Regions from separate parts of the Brevibacillus sp. SKDU10 genome, predicted to be linked through region 2. Evidence: riboswitches for the same ligand, from Rfam matches in the RefSeq annotation. Region 2 holds a riboswitch; each other region holds the start of a gene.
The links. Region 2 has a riboswitch for cobalamin ahead of nrdI (class Ib ribonucleoside-diphosphate reductase assembly flavoprotein NrdI). Riboswitches for the same ligand answer to the same signal wherever they lie in the genome.
Positions count from the first base shown of each region.

Region 1: another riboswitch for cobalamin. It lies ahead of AYJ08_RS13170 (hypothetical protein); the one in region 2 lies ahead of nrdI (class Ib ribonucleoside-diphosphate reductase assembly flavoprotein NrdI).
Region 3: another riboswitch for cobalamin. It lies ahead of AYJ08_RS11660 (FecCD family ABC transporter permease); the one in region 2 lies ahead of nrdI (class Ib ribonucleoside-diphosphate reductase assembly flavoprotein NrdI).

Region 1 is NZ_LSSO01000162.1:4,633-10,760, reverse strand. It holds gene prpB (methylisocitrate lyase) at 1-42, opposite strand, end outside; gene prpD (2-methylcitrate dehydratase) at 58-1,482, opposite strand; gene mmgD (citrate synthase) at 1,598-2,710, opposite strand; gene AYJ08_RS13170 (hypothetical protein) at 2,707-2,931, opposite strand; cobalamin riboswitch at 3,098-3,294, opposite strand; gene AYJ08_RS13165 (serine hydrolase domain-containing protein) at 3,592-4,794, shown strand; gene rpmG (50S ribosomal protein L33) at 4,960-5,109, opposite strand; gene AYJ08_RS13155 (GTP-binding protein) at 5,133-6,128, opposite strand, start outside.
Region 2 is NZ_LSSO01000041.1:4,226-10,353, forward strand. It holds gene nrdF (class 1b ribonucleoside-diphosphate reductase subunit beta) at 1-536, opposite strand, end outside; gene nrdE (class 1b ribonucleoside-diphosphate reductase subunit alpha) at 552-2,606, opposite strand; gene nrdI (class Ib ribonucleoside-diphosphate reductase assembly flavoprotein NrdI) at 2,572-2,997, opposite strand; cobalamin riboswitch at 3,196-3,392, opposite strand; gene xerS (tyrosine recombinase XerS) at 3,884-5,005, shown strand; partial or broken gene AYJ08_RS03745 (ABC-F family ATP-binding cassette domain-containing protein) at 5,176-6,128, opposite strand, start outside.
Region 3 is NZ_LSSO01000151.1:4,281-10,408, reverse strand. It holds gene AYJ08_RS11690 (HAMP domain-containing sensor histidine kinase) at 1-211, shown strand, start outside; gene AYJ08_RS11685 (DUF1657 domain-containing protein) at 351-557, opposite strand; gene spoVAE (stage V sporulation protein AE) at 586-939, opposite strand; gene spoVAD (stage V sporulation protein AD) at 936-1,949, opposite strand; gene spoVAC (stage V sporulation protein AC) at 1,962-2,435, opposite strand; gene AYJ08_RS11665 (DUF421 domain-containing protein) at 2,576-3,436, shown strand; cobalamin riboswitch at 3,848-4,044, shown strand; gene AYJ08_RS11660 (FecCD family ABC transporter permease) at 4,295-5,392, shown strand; gene AYJ08_RS11655 (ABC transporter ATP-binding protein) at 5,394-6,128, shown strand, end outside.

The sequences.
Region 1 (6,128 bases), on a different contig from region 2:
TAATTCAGCTTGTGATGACGGCTGATCGACAATCCAAGCCATTTCGTTTGCCCCTCTCTATATTAAAAATAATTCGATAAATTCAGTAACGGCCATGCTGTTTAACCTTTCTGAATCCATGCATGCTTCTTTTATTTTACTAACCTGCTTTTGTGAATAATGTGTGCTTACATTTTCAACAAATTTTTCAATGATTTTAGGGATGGCTTCTACCCTGCGGAAGCGATGCCCTAATGGATATTCGCATTCTATTTGCTCAGAAGAAGACCCGTCTTTATAATGCACTTGAACAGCATTTGCGATTGATCGCTTACTCGGTTCTAAATAATCAATGCTGTACTGTTTATTTTCAACAACCACCATTTTATTGCGTAAGATATCGATTCTTGGATCAGATGCTGCTAGGTCTTCATAATGGTCTGCTTTAATGTCACCAAATAGCAAGCCGATAGCCGTAATATATTGCAAGCAATGATCCCGGTCTGCTGGATTATTCAATGGACCTACCTTATCAATGATCCGAATAGCTGATTCATGCGTTGTGATTGTAATGCTGTCAATCTCATCAAAACGAGCCATTACCTCCGGATGAAGCTTGATTGCGCATTCCGCGGCTGTTTGTGCATGAAATTCGGCTGGATAGGAGACTTTGAACAGCACATTCTCCATTACATAGGAATCCAAGGGTCGAGCTAGCTTTATCTCTTGTTTATTGAACAAGACATCCTGGAATCCCCAGCCTGGTGCAGTAAGAGCTGTTGGATATCCCATTTCTCCTTTTAAGGCCATCATAGCTAGCTGAACGCCCCGGCTAGTTGCATCGCCAGCAGCCCAAGATTTACGTGATCCTGTATTCGGAGCATGCCTATATGTCCGTAAACTACTATTATCAAGCCAAGCATTTGATAATGCGTTGTTTATTTCTTCCCGAGTTCCTCCTAGCATCTGTGCTACAACTGCTGTTGTTGCAATTTTAACAAACAATACATGATCAAGCCCGACTCGATTCAAGCTGTTTTCTAATGCCAGCACTCCCTGAATTTCATGTGCTTTCACCATCGCCTCCAGCACCTGATGCATCGTTAATGGCTGTTTCCCCTCCGAGATCCGTGCACGGCTTATATAATCAGCAACAGCTAAAATTCCGCCCAGATTATCTGATGGATGTCCCCATTCTGCCGCTAGCCACGTGTCATTGTAATCTAGCCAACGAATCATACAACCAATATTAAAGGCGCCTCTCACTGGGTCAAGAACAAAGGATGTACCTGGTACCCTACATCCATTGGGAACAACTGTCCCCAAAACAATAGGTCCAAGTAGCTTCGTGCAATCTGGATAGCTCAATGCTAAAATTCCACAACCAAGTGTATCCAGCAGGACATATCTGGCAGTCTCAAATGCTTCCAAGCTCGTAATCCTCTTATGTAAAACATAATCTGTAATTTGCTCGATCAGCTCATCCGTTTTGTTTATCTCCATATTTTTTAACAAAGTATCCTTCCCTTTCTATTTAAAATTATTTATCATGGTACATGATGTTGGTCAGAACATCATGTAGGCGTTGCTGGCTTACACATAAATTCCCAATCCTACCTCAAAGAACATGCCGCTCGCCTACATATTTTACACGTGGCCGGAATAGACGATTTTGTGCGTGCTGTTCAAGAACATGTGCGCAAATTCCTGCTGTTCTCGCAGCGAAAAAGATAGGTGTATACAATGGAATAGGAATCCCAAGCATCCAATACACAGGCGCTGCATAGTAGTCCAAATTCGGGTATAGTCCCTTTTCCCTCTCCATAATCCTCTCACCGGCTTCACACATGTGGTATAAAAGATCGTCCCCTTTTATATGACATAGCTGCCGTAACGCTCCTTTCATCATTGTCGCTCTAGGGTCCATTTTTTTCATATAGACCCGGTGACCAAATCCCATTATCTTTTCTTTGTTGGATAGCTTGGTGCGTAACAACTCCTCGAACTTGGAAATTGTCCCTGCCTCTAGCAATAAGTGCATAACAGCCTCATTTGCCCCCCCATGAAGACTACCCTTCAAGGAAGCAACCGCCCCCGTCAAAGCCCCGTACAAATCCGATTGCGTAGAAGCGATGACCCTTGCTGTAAACGTGGAATTCGGCATCTCATGCTCGCTGTACAAAAGCAGAGACAGATCAAATATTTTTTCCTCAATCGGCGATGGCTTTCTCCCGGTGACCATATAGAAGAAGTTAGCACTATACGGTAAATTTTTGTCTGGATGGATCATCTCCGTTTTGGTCAGAATCCGATAACTATTAGCCGCAATGCTAGGAACTTGACCTAGTAGCCGGTAAGCCCGCTCCTTATTCACAAGCATGGAGCGATCCTCAATCGCATGATCATACCCTCCCAGAACGGAAATTCCTGTTCGCAGGCCATCCATAGCGTGTGTCTGCTCAGGCAACAGCTTTAAAACCTCAAATACCGCACTAGGCAATTCATATCGCTCTAGCATGCTTGTTTCCAAAGAGTTTTTCTCTGCCTGATCGGGAAGCCGTCCCTCCAGTAAAAGATGAATAATATCGACATAGCTAACGGATTTAGAAAGCTCAATCAGATCGTAACCCCGAATCACGATTTCCTCTTGTATGGTATCAAGGTAAGAAATGCTTGTTTCTGCAGCCACCACACCGTCTAGCCCAGGAGAAAATTTTTCAAGCTCATTCATTCCTCTTCCTCCATTCCAAATAACTGTTCTTTGGTTAGCTTGTAGGCTTTTTCAAGGTTGCGATAGTAATCTGTTTTGACTTCCTCTGCAACGTCTTGTCGCTTGATTTCATTCCCTAATAGACCATAAATGACTTCTAGCGAATCAGGACTTTCTAGACTTAGATTGTTCATGATTGCTGTGTTGAAATAATTCCTGAAATACCCTACTGTCCCAAACAAAAAATCCCTCCTAGACTCCAAAGCATCGCATCACGCAAAAAAACAACTTCCTAAAAGAAAGTTGTTGTTAATGGGCGAAAGCGAAAAACTCAAATAAACATGTAAAAATTTAAAAATACCACATGTTTAATCGCTCGCACGTAACACCTCCTATCCTCGTAGGAACTGATGTGTGCTAAAACAGGCAGGTCTCCTGGCTCATGATCATCGCGATTCGAACCTTCCCATTTTCATTTGAATGAAAACAGTGGCATTTTTTCGAATAGCTCCCAATTACAGTTGCGGGACAGCGTCGGATTCTAACCGAACTTCCCTTTTAAGCAAATAACAACGGTTATCTGCACCTGTTTCTACACATATTTGATTTTCAGCTTAAACATAACAAATAGTCTAAAAAATTACAATTATTAATTTTATATCTGTAGTGACTTTATTGCTTTGATATTGTCATGTAGAACTTATTGTACATGTATATACACTCTCTAAACAAAAAATAACCTCATAGCAACTTCATGTTCTGTTTAGCCATAAACGAATGAATGTAACATCATAAGTCCTCATATTCTAAAAACAGGATAAAAACCTAATATATTGAATAAGAATACCCCACTGTCTTATAATCAAATATACCATAATTAGGTAAATAAAGGAGGGTATTTCTTGAAGAGTAAACAACTATCGAAAAAGAAAATATGGTGGTATAGCCTAAGTATCGTGGTTGCTGCTATATTACTTCTCCTAATGTGGGCAGTCATTCGGAATTGGAACATTATTAACGTGCTGAATAAGGATAAGCTTAGCTATAATTTTCAGAGCATGGACAATATTTTTCCAAGTCGCGCTATAGAAACATCGCAGCCTGTTTTCCAATTTGAAACATTACAAAAAGAGTTGCCCCAAACTTATACATACAAAGATCAAACATTAGCTATTGAAGACTTTTTGCAACGAACAAAGACGAATGGATTACTAGTGCTCAAGGATGATAAGATCGTGAAGGAATTCTATCAAAATGGTGTAAATGAACAAACAAGGTTTACTTCTTGGTCAGTGGCTAAGTCATTTATCTCTGCTCTCGTTGGTATCGCTATTGATGAAGGATTCATTAAAAATGTAAATGATCCGATCACCCACTATGTGCCAGAATTGAAGGGCAGCGGCTACGATGGTGTACCGATTAAGGATATTTTGCGAATGGCTTCTGGAGTTAGCTTTGATGAAGACTATGACGCCACCTTTTCAGATATAAACATGATGATGTATAAGACATTTCTATTCGATAAATCGGTAAATGATTATGCATTGGGGCTACAATCTCAGCGCCCATCCGGAACTTTTCAGCATTATATCAGCATTGATACACAGGTTCTTGGCATGCTGATCAGTAAGGTTACAGGCAATCCCCCGTCCCAATATTTACAGGAGAAAATCTGGGGGCCTCTTGGAATGGAATCTGATGCTTACTGGAGTACCGATCGCCTTGGCACAGAGCTATCCTTTATGGGTCTAAACGCAACCATTAGGGATTATGCTAAGTTTGGAAGCTTATATCTTCATGAAGGAAATTGGAACGGAAAACAAATCATCTCCAAAAAGTGGGTGCAAGAATCCACACAGATCGAAAAGCCTCAGCCTAATCACGATCCTAAGGGAGTGTTAGGCTACCAATACCAATGGTGGGAGGCTGATCCCGCAGATGGTTCCTACAGCGCTATTGGAGTCTATGGACAATTCATTTATGTGAATCCAAAGGCCAAAGTAGTAATCGTCAAAACCAGCGCTGACCCCGATTACGGCCGAGATGATTATCATGATGAAAATTTTGCTGTGTTTCAATCTATCGCGAATCATTTCAGTAAATAAACTTCATTTGCTTCCTCATACTGACGGCACGATTCTCTGCTAGCTGGTTGCATTGCTATCCAATCTCTAGCTACTAGCAAATGTGGTTGAAGAGATATCCCCCACTATGATTAAGACACTCTTTTCTCTTATATGCGAAAAGAGTGTCTTTGTCTTATCTACCAGCTATTTCGTTTCACGATGAAGAGTATGTTTTTTTAGACGAGGGGAATATTTCTTTAGCTCTAGGCGTTCGGGATTATTTCTTTTATTTTTTGTTGTAATGTAGGTACGATCTCCAGATTCTGTGCATTGCAGGGTAACTGTTACTCTCATTGGTTAAATCCTCCTGATCATTTCTATTTATTATCCTGGCTACTAAGCGTCTCGACAATAACATCACTTGTTGGCAATGGATCTCTCAATGTATTCCAGTCTGCATGCAGCTCTTCGTTTGTTACAAGGCAAGCATCTAAAGACCGGATGATATTGCCTTGGTCTAGATCAAATCCAATACATACAAGCTCATTGATACGATCTCCGAATTGAGGGTCCCATTCTTCAGCCCATTCAGGGTCTTCCGCCAGTATCTGCTGCTTCTCTTCTTCGGGTAAAGCCGACACCCAATAGCCCGCTGACTCCAATTGAATCGATGGACCTGCCTGACTAATCGTCAAAGCTATGTCATTACGGGTAGCAACCCATAGGAAGCCCTTTGCTCTCACCACATTTTCAGGCCAATCCTGAAGCCATTTATATAGTCGTTCAGGGTGAAACGGAATTCTTCGGCGATAGACAAAAGCGGAGATTCCGTATTCTTCTGTCTCTGGAGTATGGCTTTGCTTTTGTAATTCTTGTAACCATCCAGCAGATTGGCTTGCTTTTTCAAAATCGAACAGCCCTGTATGAAGAATTTCTTTAGGATCAACCTTGCCATAGGAGCTTCGAATGAATTTTGCCGTTGGCTGAAGCTTACGAAGAATTTGCTCCAAATGCTCTACATCCTGTTCTCCAACCATGTCACATTTATTTACGATTAAAACATCACAAAACTCAATTTGGTCAATTAGCAATTCGACGATTTCACGCGTGTCTGTTTCATCCACTGCATGGCCGCGCTCCAATAAGCTTTCTCCCGAGGAAAAATCATGCCAAAAACGGTTCGCGTCCACTACAGTCACCATTGTATCCAGCCGGCACATACGCGAAAGATCTATCCCCATTTCTTCGTCTACATACGTGAAGGTTTGCGCTACTGGTAACGGCTCTCCTATTCCGGTGGATTCAATCAGGATGTAATCATAGCGATCCTCATTGACTAACCGTTCGACTTCCACTAATAAATCCTCACGTAG
Region 2 (6,128 bases):
TGACCTGCTAAAAACAGTGGATAGAAGAATCCAGAATAAAACAGGAAGCTCTCCAAAAATACGGAAGCTACCATCGCTTTATACAGGCTCATATCGTCGCCATCTTTGATACCTCTGTAGATATCATCAATAACTGCTGTTTTATACTGCAGATGTTTATCTTCTTTTACCCACTGGAAAATTTCATGAATCCGCTCAGAACTTGCTACTGTTGTAAAAATAGTGCTGTAGCTCTTCGCGTGAATCTCTTCCATCGCTGCCTGGAAAATTAGAATTGCTTTCTTTTGCTTCTCTTTAACATGCTGGGCAATCATGGGCATGCCAACATTTCCTTGTTCTGTATCAAGCAATGTTAGCCCACCTAATACCTTCATGTACGTATCCCGTTCATTGTCCGTTAGATTCGTCCATGACTTTAAATCCTTCGAAATTGGAATTTCTGTATCTAGCCAGAACTGAGATGTATTTTGCGTCCATAGCATCTCGGTATACTGGGTTTCCGGTTCATTCCAGTTGACTGCTTCAAATTTAGACATTGCGATGCTCCTCTCTTATACGCTGCAACTAACGCATTCCTCAATGGTTTTTTTCTTTGTACGGGTATAATACAGCGTCTTTAAGCCCTTTTTCTGAGCATAGATGTAATACATAGCCAAATCCCGTGTGGTTGCGTCATCTTTTACATACAGAATAGTAGAAATCGCCTGGTCGATATGCACCTGAACTTCTGCTACTAGATCAATCACATTAAACATGTTCATGTCATATGCTTCTTTGTAGTAGAAGAAATTGTCATCATCTAAGAACGGCATCGGATAAATCGTTTTGGAATCTCCATATTCGCGTTCCTCGATACGCTGTGTAATAGGTGCAATAGATGCCGTAGAGGACTGTAGATAAGAGATCGAGCCCGTTGGAGCAATCGCCAAACGATAAGCATGGTAAAGTCCGTGGGTTTGTACCTCATCCTGCAAGCGAACCCAATCTTCCTTCGTAGGAATATGGTGGCCTTCGAACAATTGCTGAACCCTTTCTGTTTTTGGTGAATAATCGTGCTGCTTATAACGTTCGAAATAGCTACCGGATGCATATTCACTGTGCTCGAAATCTTGGAAAGTAATTCCTCTCTCTTTTGCAATTAGCATAGAACGTTCTAATGAATAAAAATTCAAGATCATAAAGAATGTACGCGCGAAGTCAATCGCTTCTTTTGACTCATAAGGAATCTTATTTTTAGCCAAGAATCCGTGTAGATTCATAGCTCCCAAGCCAACAGAATGAAGCTCTCGGTTTGCCTTTGCCACAGATGGAACGATCGAAATATTTGTACGGTCACTCACCTCTGTCAGAGCATCCATTGCTAGATGAATCGTGTCTCTCATTCTCTTATTCGCCATTACATTTACAATGTTAAGAGAGCCAAGGTTGCAAGAGATATCGCGGTTAATAACATCCTCCACCCCATAATCATTAATGGTGGAAACTTCACTAAGCTGAGCGATTTCACTGCATAGATTAGAAAATTTAACTCGGCCAATCTCTTTTAATGCGTGATATTCATTAACATTATCAACATACATAATATATGGGTAACCAGATTCCATCTGGATTTGAGCTAATTTCATGATCAGATCACGTGCGCCGATTTTTTTCTTACGTACACGCGGGTTATTGACCAGCTCGTCATACATGCTGGTGATGTCCATATCGTCTAAGTGCTGCCCGTACTCTTTGAACACAGTATGAGGATAGAATAAGTACATGTCTTTATCTTTTTCTACTAGCTCAAAGAATTTATTAGGTGTAACAACGCCAAGTGATAAGGTTTTTATTCTGATTTTCTCATCGCTGTTGATTTTTTTGGTATCTAAGAATTCTTGAATGTCAGCATGGAAAATATTGAGATAAACAACTCCACTACCATCGCGTTGACCAAGCTGATTTGCATATGAGAATGCATCCTCAAACAGCTTCATTACAGGAAGAACCCCGCTAGCTTTACCATCTAGTCCTTTGATTTGCTCGCCAGCGGCACGGATTTTGCTCAGGTTCAAGCTTACACCGCCGCCAATTTTGCTTAATTGCAAGGCTGAATTAATAGAGAACCCAATCGAATTCATTGAATCATCTACCTCAAGCAAGAAACAGCTAACTAGCTCCCCGCGACGTTTTTTACCTGCATTCAAGAAGGTAGGAGTAGCAGGCTGATATTCTTGTGAGATTAACAGGTCTGCAAATTGCAGTGCTTTTTCGCTATCCCCTTTTGCTAGGAACAAGGCAACTACAGCAATTCGATCCTCGTAACGTTCAAGGAATTTGCTTCCATCGTTCGTTTTCATCGCATAATTATTATAAAACTTGAATGCACTCATGAAGGATGGGAAGCGGAATTTTTTATCATATACATAGCGATAGACCCGTTCGACATCGGCAAATTCATAGCCTTCAAACACTTCAGCTTCATAGTAGTCATTTTCAATTAAGTAGTTAATCTTCTCACGTAAGTTATGGAAAAAGACCGTATTCTGATTTACGTAATCAACGAAATAACTCTTCGCTGCCTCTAAATCTTTATGAAACTGAAATTTCCCGTCTTTCTTCACCATAATTTCGTTGTTCAACGTGATCCATTGTGGTAGTTGCGTGGACAAAGTGAAATACCTCCTGCTTAAAAGTTTCTACATCTCGTTTGGTACCGCTCAATTCAAATTTCATGACCAATGGTACATTGTATTGTTCGGCTATCTGGTCAGCTGCAAGTCCGTAGCGAGTCCCCCAATTCATGTTCCCGCTAGCTGCAACTCCCTTCATCCATTGAGAGTGTTGCGTTAGAAATTGTCGTGTCGTTTCAGGAACTTGTCCAAATCCCGTTGTATATGTAATCAGAATGAAAGGTTCGTTTATGACGATATCATCGGAAATTTGTATACAGCGAAAATCTAGTTTTTGGACGAAGCGTTTCACATTTCCTGTTTTGGAATCATATACGATCAGCATCGATACACCCCCCTTTCAGGTATAAAGGACATAAGATGGTAGCAAGCTGACTGCTGATAAATGTAACTTTTTGCCAACATAAAAAGCTCATCCCTTCATGGGTGAGCTTTAAAACGGCACAACAAAGAAAAAATAGCAAAGCAAATAGCCGCTACTATTTAATCCCCGTACCGTTTCAACTTCCCACTCCCCGAAGATGCGAAACTAAGAGAATGGGCAGGTCTACTGACTTGTGTTTCACTTTACTTTGAGCCCTTCCCATATAAGTCGCCTGAGACATGCTTATACAGTGGTTTTGCTCATTTCATCCACACTTACAGTTGCGGGGACAGCTCTGGAATTTCACCAGATTCCCTATTAAGTCGCAAAATGACACCTAATTCTCGGCGGTAAAGTAACTTTTTATCAGTATGTAGTATATAACATTCATATGAGACACTAAATGTAGTCTTGTCACCTAGCATACAATGTTTCTATCAAAAGAGCAAGATACAAAATGCCTACGAGTTAAAAATAAAACTCGGCTCATAAATAGACAGAAAAACAAGCTAGATTTCATGCAAAAATGCCTCTTTTATATGTTTTTCCAGCTCATAACTACACTCCTATTCTTATATAACAGAGCATCCACTCAGACTGTTACAGCTTACCTAGTAACGTAACTATTACTGGGAAACTCATAACTAGACTTCAACAAACAGGCGTAGAGGCTAACACAATTATCCATAATTAGCTTGTTTCATAAGAACAAATGTTCTATAATTGAAGTAAGCAATCTACATCCCTTACAGATATATCATTGTACCAGTATAAAGTCATTTTGATAACATGTTTATATGTATTTATTTTAATAGACGAAGTTGAGCAAAGGATGGTGGTCATTCTCATGTCTGTTACAAAACAACGGGATTCCTTGCAACTCCTTGAGAAAATCCCTTCTTTTCCTTGGTTTGTTGAAAAATATGTGGATCACAAAAGATCAAAGCGCGCTTCGGTCTCCACTTTACTCGGCTATTTGCGTGATTTTGAATTCTTTTTTCGGTGGCTAATGGCAGAGGGCCTTTCCACCGCCCAGGAAATGAGCGAAATTAGACTCGATGAATTAGAGGGACTACGCAAAGAAACCGTCGAAGCCTATCTTCTCTACTTACAGGACTCTCACTTATTTGAGCGTTCGTTGCTATTAACAAAACCCACTAAAAGTGCAAAAAAAGAATACAGTGATTTGACAATATCTCGCAAGCTTTCTAGTTTAAAATCCCTGTTTTACTATTTATCTGCACTCTCAGAGGATGAACATGGCGAATCTTACTTGAAGCGAAACGTGATGGCAAAAATTGAGTTACATGTAGAAGAGGTTACACCGCTTGCTCGTGCAAACGCTATCCGCTCTAAGATTTTAATAGATGACCAAATCCAAAAGTTTGTCGATTTTGTATATCATGGCTACCTAGAGTTTTGTGATACCAAGAAAAAGCTACATTTTCACTATCGAAATCGGGATCGCGATGTAGCCATTATCGCTCTAATCCTTTCTGGCGGATTTCGTGTCTCTGAAATTGTTAATTTGAACCTACAAAATGTGGTCTTGGAAAAAAATCAGGTCTTAATGATTCGAAAAGGCAAAAAAGAGGATGCTCCATTCTTCAGTGACTGGGGAAAGGAATATTTGCTTCGTTATTTGAATACACGCCAAAAGTATCAGCCGCCTGCTCATGAGGACGCGTTATTTCTCACGGTATCACCTACGAACCCAATCGGACACCGCATCGATCTACGTTCCGTTCAAAAATTAGTTAAAAAATATGGAAGTGCATTCGGAATGCCGGACATTTCTGTACATAAATTACGTCATAGCTTTGCTACCCAATTTTTGCGCTTAAACCCTGATCCTCATCAGCTTCAAGCTCAATTAGGACATTCAAAAATAGATACGACGATGCAATACGCCCATGTACTCGATGATGCGTTGAGTCAAGCAGTCAATCGAACAACCAGTAAATTGTAATGAAACGCCCCCTCTTCGTTACATGAAAATACCTACAACGTCAAAGCTGCACCCAATCTTATTCGTTACACGATCCTCCCGTTATGCTAAGACATACAAAAAAACAGGCAGCATCCTTCTCTTTGAAAGATAGCTGCCTGCTCCTATTTACTTACTATTCTGGGGCCAATCTATTCTTTCCCTTGCATGGCGTACCACATTTCATAGAGCTGTTTGATCTCTTGTTCTTGTGCTTCTAGTTGATTCTGGTAGTGGACTAGCTGTACATAGTCATCCTTAGCTTGCTCCATTTCTCGCTGCCACGCCTTACATTGCTCCTCTTTTCGAGCGATCTTTGCTTCCAATTGCTGAAGCTTAAATGCATTCACTTTAGGAACTTTCGCTTTAGGGAGAGAATTAGCCAGTGCCAGATCTTCATTCTCTGTTTGCTTTGTTTGAAGTACAAGATCTACCGTTTCAGCCTGGTCACATCGTCCCTTTTGTTGCCGATCAGTATGACTCTGCGTTTTGTCTTGTATTCCTTTTGCGATCTTGTCTTTTTGCTTGTGCACTCCTATTGTATGATTGGTAACGAATCGGTGCTTTCTGCGCTTTTCTCTCGCTTCCTCATAGGTTCCTTCATAATGGATTAGACGCTGATTATCAATCCAGCAGACGCCGCCTACCATTTTTTGCAAGAAATACCGATCATGAGATACAACGACAAGTGAACCTTGATAATGGAGCAGGGCTTCCTCTAATGTTTCTCTCGCTTCAATATCCAAGTGGTTTGTAGGCTCATCTAGTATAAATAGATTGATGTCTTGATGCATTAACTGAGCCAGCCTTAATCTCATCCGCTCTCCACCACTGAGCTGTCCCACTTTTTTAAAAACTTGCTCTCCATAAAACAAAAAACCTGCCAGGATATGCCGTGCTTGTGCTTCTGTTACAATGGCGATCTCTCGAAACGCGTCAATCACACGCCGATTGGGATCTCCTTCTAAAGCCTGTTGTGATAAATAACCGATCTTTACTTGGCTTCCAAGTGCTATCGTACCTGCATCCGGTTCTAGCTCCCCTAAAATCATTTTAAGGAGCGTAGATTTTCCACTGCCATTGGAACCAAGCAAAGCTTTCCGCT
Region 3 (6,128 bases), on a different contig from region 2:
AACTGACTTAGGAGCTGGTTTTGAATCACAAGAGCTCTCTACTATTTTTACTAAATATTATAAGGGTAGCAACAGTGGCATGCATAAATCAAGTGTTGGGCTTGGCTTGTACATATGTCAATTGATTGTGGAAAAACATGAAGGAGCAATTAAGGCCTATAATCACAATGAGTCTGGAGGTGCTGTGATAGAATTTACGATCCTAGTGTAAGATATAGCGCAACTGAGTAATCCTGCGTAGAATTTGTAGATGTTAGCAAGGTATTTTATGAAATGCTTTATTTACGAAAAGAAAGAGGGGAAAAAGGGATGGTATTAACCAGCCCCCTTACCTCCTTCTGTGTGTTATGCTAGAAGCCCTTATACTGAGGTTCTTCTTGTTCTAACTGTTGAACACGAGTTTCCAGTTGGTCAATAATGGTTTGTGCTTGCTCGGCAGATTTTGTAAAAGCTTGCTTTGCTTGTTTATTTTGTGTACTTAATGCAAAGGTTTCTAAATTGGCCTGTGCACTTTTTAAGCTAGCCAGAGTTTGTTTTACTGAAGAAGCTACTGTCATCGATATCACCTCCTGATTTAGTATGTCTCTAACTCTTTGGTTTAAATACAACTGCTCCTAAAAAACCAAAAATAATGGCAGCCGAAATACCTGCACTGGTTACTTCAAAAATGCCTGTAATAATCCCGACAATACCATCCCGTTGCATTTCTTCCATAGCCCCATGTACTAGAGCATTCCCAAAACTTGTAATGGGGACCGTAACACCGGCTCCGGCCCATTTGATTAACGGTTCATACCAACCTAGTCCATCCATAATGGCCCCAACTACCACTAGGGTAGACATTGTATGAGCAGGTGTTAATTTGGCAACATCCATTAATAATTGACCGATGACACAGATGATGCCTCCAACAATAAATGCCCAAATAAAGATGCTCACTCATTTCCCCCCCTCTCAATAGCTACAGCGTGTGCTATACAAGGAATCGTTTCATTTTGTTGAAAGCTGAGTGGTGAAAGCAGAGCGCCTGTTGCTACAACCAAAATTCGGTTCCATTCCCCATTAGCTAACCGATTTAACAAATGACCATATGTTACAGTGGCACAGCATGCACAGCCGCTACCCCCGGAGAAAACCTCCTGATTGTCGTTATAAATTAATAATCCACAATCTGTGAAAGCTTCCTCACGAATGGAAAATCCATGCTTTTTCAATAGTTTTCCTGCGATTGAGTGACCAAGTTTTCCAAGATCGCCCGTAGCGATCAAATCATAATAATCAGGCCCAATTTGCATATCTCGAAAATGAGCTTGTATGGTATCTACTGCCGCGGGAGCCATAGCTGCCCCCATATTTTGGGGGTCAGTCAGTCCCATATCGACAACTTTACCAATCGTAGCAGAGGAAACTCTCGGACCTGTTCCTTGAGGTGCAACCACGGCTGCTGCCGCACCAGTTACCGTCCACTGTGCAGAGGGAGGCTTTTGTGCACCATACTCTGTGGGATAACGATACTGTTTCTCAGCAGTCGAATTGTGGCTGCAAGTACTCGTAAGAACATAATTAGCTGACCTGCTATCTATCAATTGGGCTGCTAAAGCCAACCCCTCCATAGAGGTTGAACAAGCACCAAATATCCCTAGATAAGGTACCCCAATCGTACGTGCTGAAAAGCTTGAGGAGGTGATTTGGTTCATTAAGTCTCCTGTAATGAGATAATTGATATCTCCTTTTTGCAAGCTAGCTCGTTTGACAGCGAGATCACAAGCTTCTTCCAGCATCATTTTTTCTGCCTTTTCAAAGCTGTCTTGCTCCAGCCAGGTATCACTATGAAGAATATCAAAATCATTCGCAATTTTTCCTTGTGCTTCGAAAGGCCCACCAACAGTTGCGGTGGATAAAATCGTTGGCTTGCTTGGAAAAATCCATGATTGATGTCCCTTTAACATCTTCAGATCCTCCTATCCTACCGCATAAGTAACAAACCATTTTACTAACGCGATGAAAAATGCGGCAACTACACCAAAAACGATAACAGAGCCTGCTAATTTAAACATGTTGCCGCCCACACCAAGTACATATCCTTCACTTTTGTGTTCAATAGCTGCTGAAGCAATCGAATTGGCAAAACCGGTAACAGGAACAGCAGTTCCAGCACCTCCGAATTGTGCAAGCTTGTCGTATACGCCAAAACCAGTTAGGAGAACAGAAATGGCGATTAGGACAGCAGAGGTTGGGTTTCCAGCGCTTTTTTCATCAAAGTGAAAAAAGTGAATGAAAAAGGTTTGAATAAATTGTCCAAGTAAACAAATCAAACCACCAACCCAAAAAGCCCGAATGGTATTTTTAAGCACAGGTCGTGGAGGCTCTAACGCTTTTGCAAAGGCTTGATATTCGATTTGAGTTGCGGTTAATTTACTGTTTTTTGTAGCCATTGTTAACTCCTTTATTGATGTAGTCAAAGTTAATTTGGAATACAAAGCCAGTTTTTATACCTGACTTTTATAGATAAAAACCAACAAAGTAACACAATCTAAATACATAGAAGGATTAGATGTTACTAGGGAGGATATTTATGCCTGAATTCTGGGAGATTGTTATTAGGTCAATCGTTACGCTTTTTACTTTATTGTTCTTGACCCGTTTAATGGGAAAACGCCAAATTGCCCAAGCCACTTTTTTTGAATATATTGTAGGTGTTACGATTGGCTCTATTGCGGGATTCATTTCTGCTGACGTTGATGATAGGTTTTTGAACGGATTCGTTAGCATGATCATTTGGGCCCTTATTTCATTTCTTCTCAGTTATCTATCGGTCAAAAGTAAGACAGTGAGCGATATAGTTGAAGGAAATGCTCGTGTACTGATCAAAGATGGGAAAATTATGGAGGATAATCTCAAGAAAGAGAATTATACTGGTGAGGAATTGTTAGAACAATTGCGCTTAAAAAATGTATTCTCAATTGCAGATGTTGAGTATGCGCTATTAGAGCAGAACGGTCAGATTAGTGTCCTGCTCAAAAAAGAAAATCAACCGCTTACTGCCAAAGATCTGAATATCCAAGGAGCTCCAAGCCGAGAGCCTCAAACGGTCATTTTGGATGGGAATGTCATGTTAGAGCCTTTGGCAACCACAGGATTGTCGAAAAGATGGCTCCACACAACTCTCAATAAGATGGGAATACCATTGGAAAACGTTTATATAGGACAAGTAGACAGTTATGGGCAATTGAATGTAGATTTATATGATGACCAAATTACTGTACCAGTCCCTCAGGAAAAACCATTGACATTGTCTACGTTGAAAAAATGCCAAGCAGATTTGGAGACTTTTTCACTTGAAACAAAAAATAACGTGGCCAAAAAGGAATATGAGAAGGGGGCTCAAAGCTTAAAAAAAATGATAGAAGGGGTAAAACCTTTCTTACAGAGCTAACAAGGGTCGATACAGAAGCCCTTATAATAGGAACCTTGTCCAGCCAAGTTACTAAAATCATCAAGGGGCTAATGCTTAGGCTATATGACAGGAACCTGATAATGGCAGGGGTATAAAATTGATTGCAACTTACATGAAAGGTAAGCTATCCTTAATTGGATGGCTTTTTTGCCTTTCCTATTACATTCATGGAAAGATAGAAACGAAGCGTGAATAAAATGAGAAAGAAAAGAAATTTTGATATAAATTAAATAACATAATTAACATTATGTAAACAATCCACTGACTGATTACTACCAAACTTCAAACATTACGTAAATATTTTACAAAGTTCTTACAAACCTATCACAAATTAACCATTGCCTTGCCATGTTCCACCAAATCGTGTTACACTCACAAACAATTACAACAGATTTATAGCCATGTTACGGTGTTTGATTTCAGGATCAGACTTAAAAGGGAAGTTCGGTGAAAATCCGATGCGGTCCCGCCACTGTAAATGAGGAGCAACATCCGATACACCACTGTTCGCTTTTGCAGAGAATGGGAAGGGAGGATGCTTGCGAGGATTCATGAGCCAGGAGACCTGCCGTAAGATGTAACACTCCCACGAGGATGGGCAGGTGTTTGGGTAGGTCGTATGATGATAGTGTACATACACCTATAGGAATTGGTTTGTCCAAAAACCCAAGCATCTGTCTCCTTTTGGAACGGATGCTTTTTTGTGCGAATCTTTAAGTAATAACATGTTAGCGGGGCGTAGAGGTCCAATTGCGGTGCCACCTGCACTTGAAGCTTGGGTGATCACTGAGTTAGTAGTTTCATTTTGTTACTTTGTTTTAAATAGGGGGGAGAAGCATGCAACAAACCGCCACGACAGCCCCAAGGTCAGTAAACAGCATCGGTACGCAATATACAAAAAATTGGATAGCGAAATTGATGGGAAGCGGCGTGGTATTATTTTTATCGCTGACGGTTGCAATCATGCTGGGACCAGTACAAATTGACCCAGTTACCGTTTGGAAGGTCATAGGCTCACATGTTCCTTTTGTACAACAATGGGTAGGGACAGACGTGTCTAACGCGCAGATGCATATTGTTTGGGATATTCGACTGCCACGTGTTTTATTATCTGCGGTTGTAGGTGCCGGGTTGTCTATTGTTGGGATAGCCATTCAGGCATTGATTCGTAATCCTTTAGCTGATCCATATATCTTAGGCGTATCATCAGGGGCATCGGTGGGAGCAACAGCAGTGCTGTTATTTGGTAGTTTGGGAGTATTTGGTTCGTATGCGCTTTCTTTAGCGGCCTTTTTAGGTGCTTTGGCTTCCGTTATATTGGTGTTTCTTTTGTCTTTGGTAGGCGGAAGGGTGCAGCTAATACGTTTGTTGTTAGCTGGAATAGCTGTGTCTATTATGTTGTCAGCGCTTACTAGTTTTTTTATTATGCTGGCACCAAGAGCGGAAAGCCTTTCAAGTGTGCTGTACTGGATGATGGGAAGCTTCACTCGTGCCAAGTGGGAGTCACTTGTATTGCCAACGATTGCAGTACTTGCTTTCTTTATATTCTTATGGGTAAATGCACGCAATCTAAATTTGTTGATACTAGGGGAAGAAACCTCTACGCTACTTGGCTTACATCCAGAAAATATGCGTAAGATTCTACTGATTACGATTTCTCTCGTTACAGGCTTACTGGTTGCTGTAAGCGGTAGCATTGGCTTTGTTGGTTTAATGTTACCCCATATCTTTCGCTTGTGGGTGGGTTCTGATCATAGGAGGCTAATCCCTCTTTGTGCCTGTGGTGGAGCGATTTTTATGATCTGGGCGGATGTATTGGCTAGACTAATCATTGCCCCCGAAGAATTGCCGATAGGAATAGTCACAGCGCTTTGCGGCGGTCCATTTTTTATCTGGCTGCTGCGTCGTAGGGCGTATACGTTTGGAGGAAGCTAATGTGCCTACAAAATTGGACGTAGACAAGCATGTTGAGTTAAAACAAGTTGGATATGAGATTCAAGGGACATGTATCTTGCAGGATATAGATTTACACGTACAAAAAGGAGAATTCGTGGGCTTGCTTGGCCCGAATGGTAGTGGTAAATCTACTCTTCTTAAGCAGGTATATCGGACTCTTTTACCCACTACAGGCAGTATCTATTTACTGGAAAGAGAGCTTGGTCAATACCAGCAGAAGCAATTAGCAAAAGAACTGAGTGCAGTGGTTCAAGAAACGCAGATTCAATTTGATTTTAATGTATACGAGCTTGTACTGATGGGACGTTCTCCGCACAAGAGTATGTGGGAGCAGGAGAATAAGCATGATCTAGCGTTAGTAGAGCAAGCTCTAGCTCAAGTTGGCCTGCAGAACATGGGTGATCGGAGTTATCTGAGTTTATCCGGGGGAGAAAAGCAGCGCGTCTTATTAGCAAGAGCAATTGTACAAGAGACCGATCTGTTACTGCTGGATGAACCGACTAATCATTTGGACATCCATCATCAATTAGGGATGCTCAAATTGCTGAAACAACAGCAAAAAAGCGTATTGGCCGCCTTACATGATTTAAATTTGGCCGCTATGTTCTGCGATCGTCTTTATATGCTAGAAAAAGGAGTTATCGTTTGCTCTGGAACTCCTCAGGAAGTTCTTCGGCCTGAAATTTTAGAACGAGTGTACAAGATTCAAACAGAA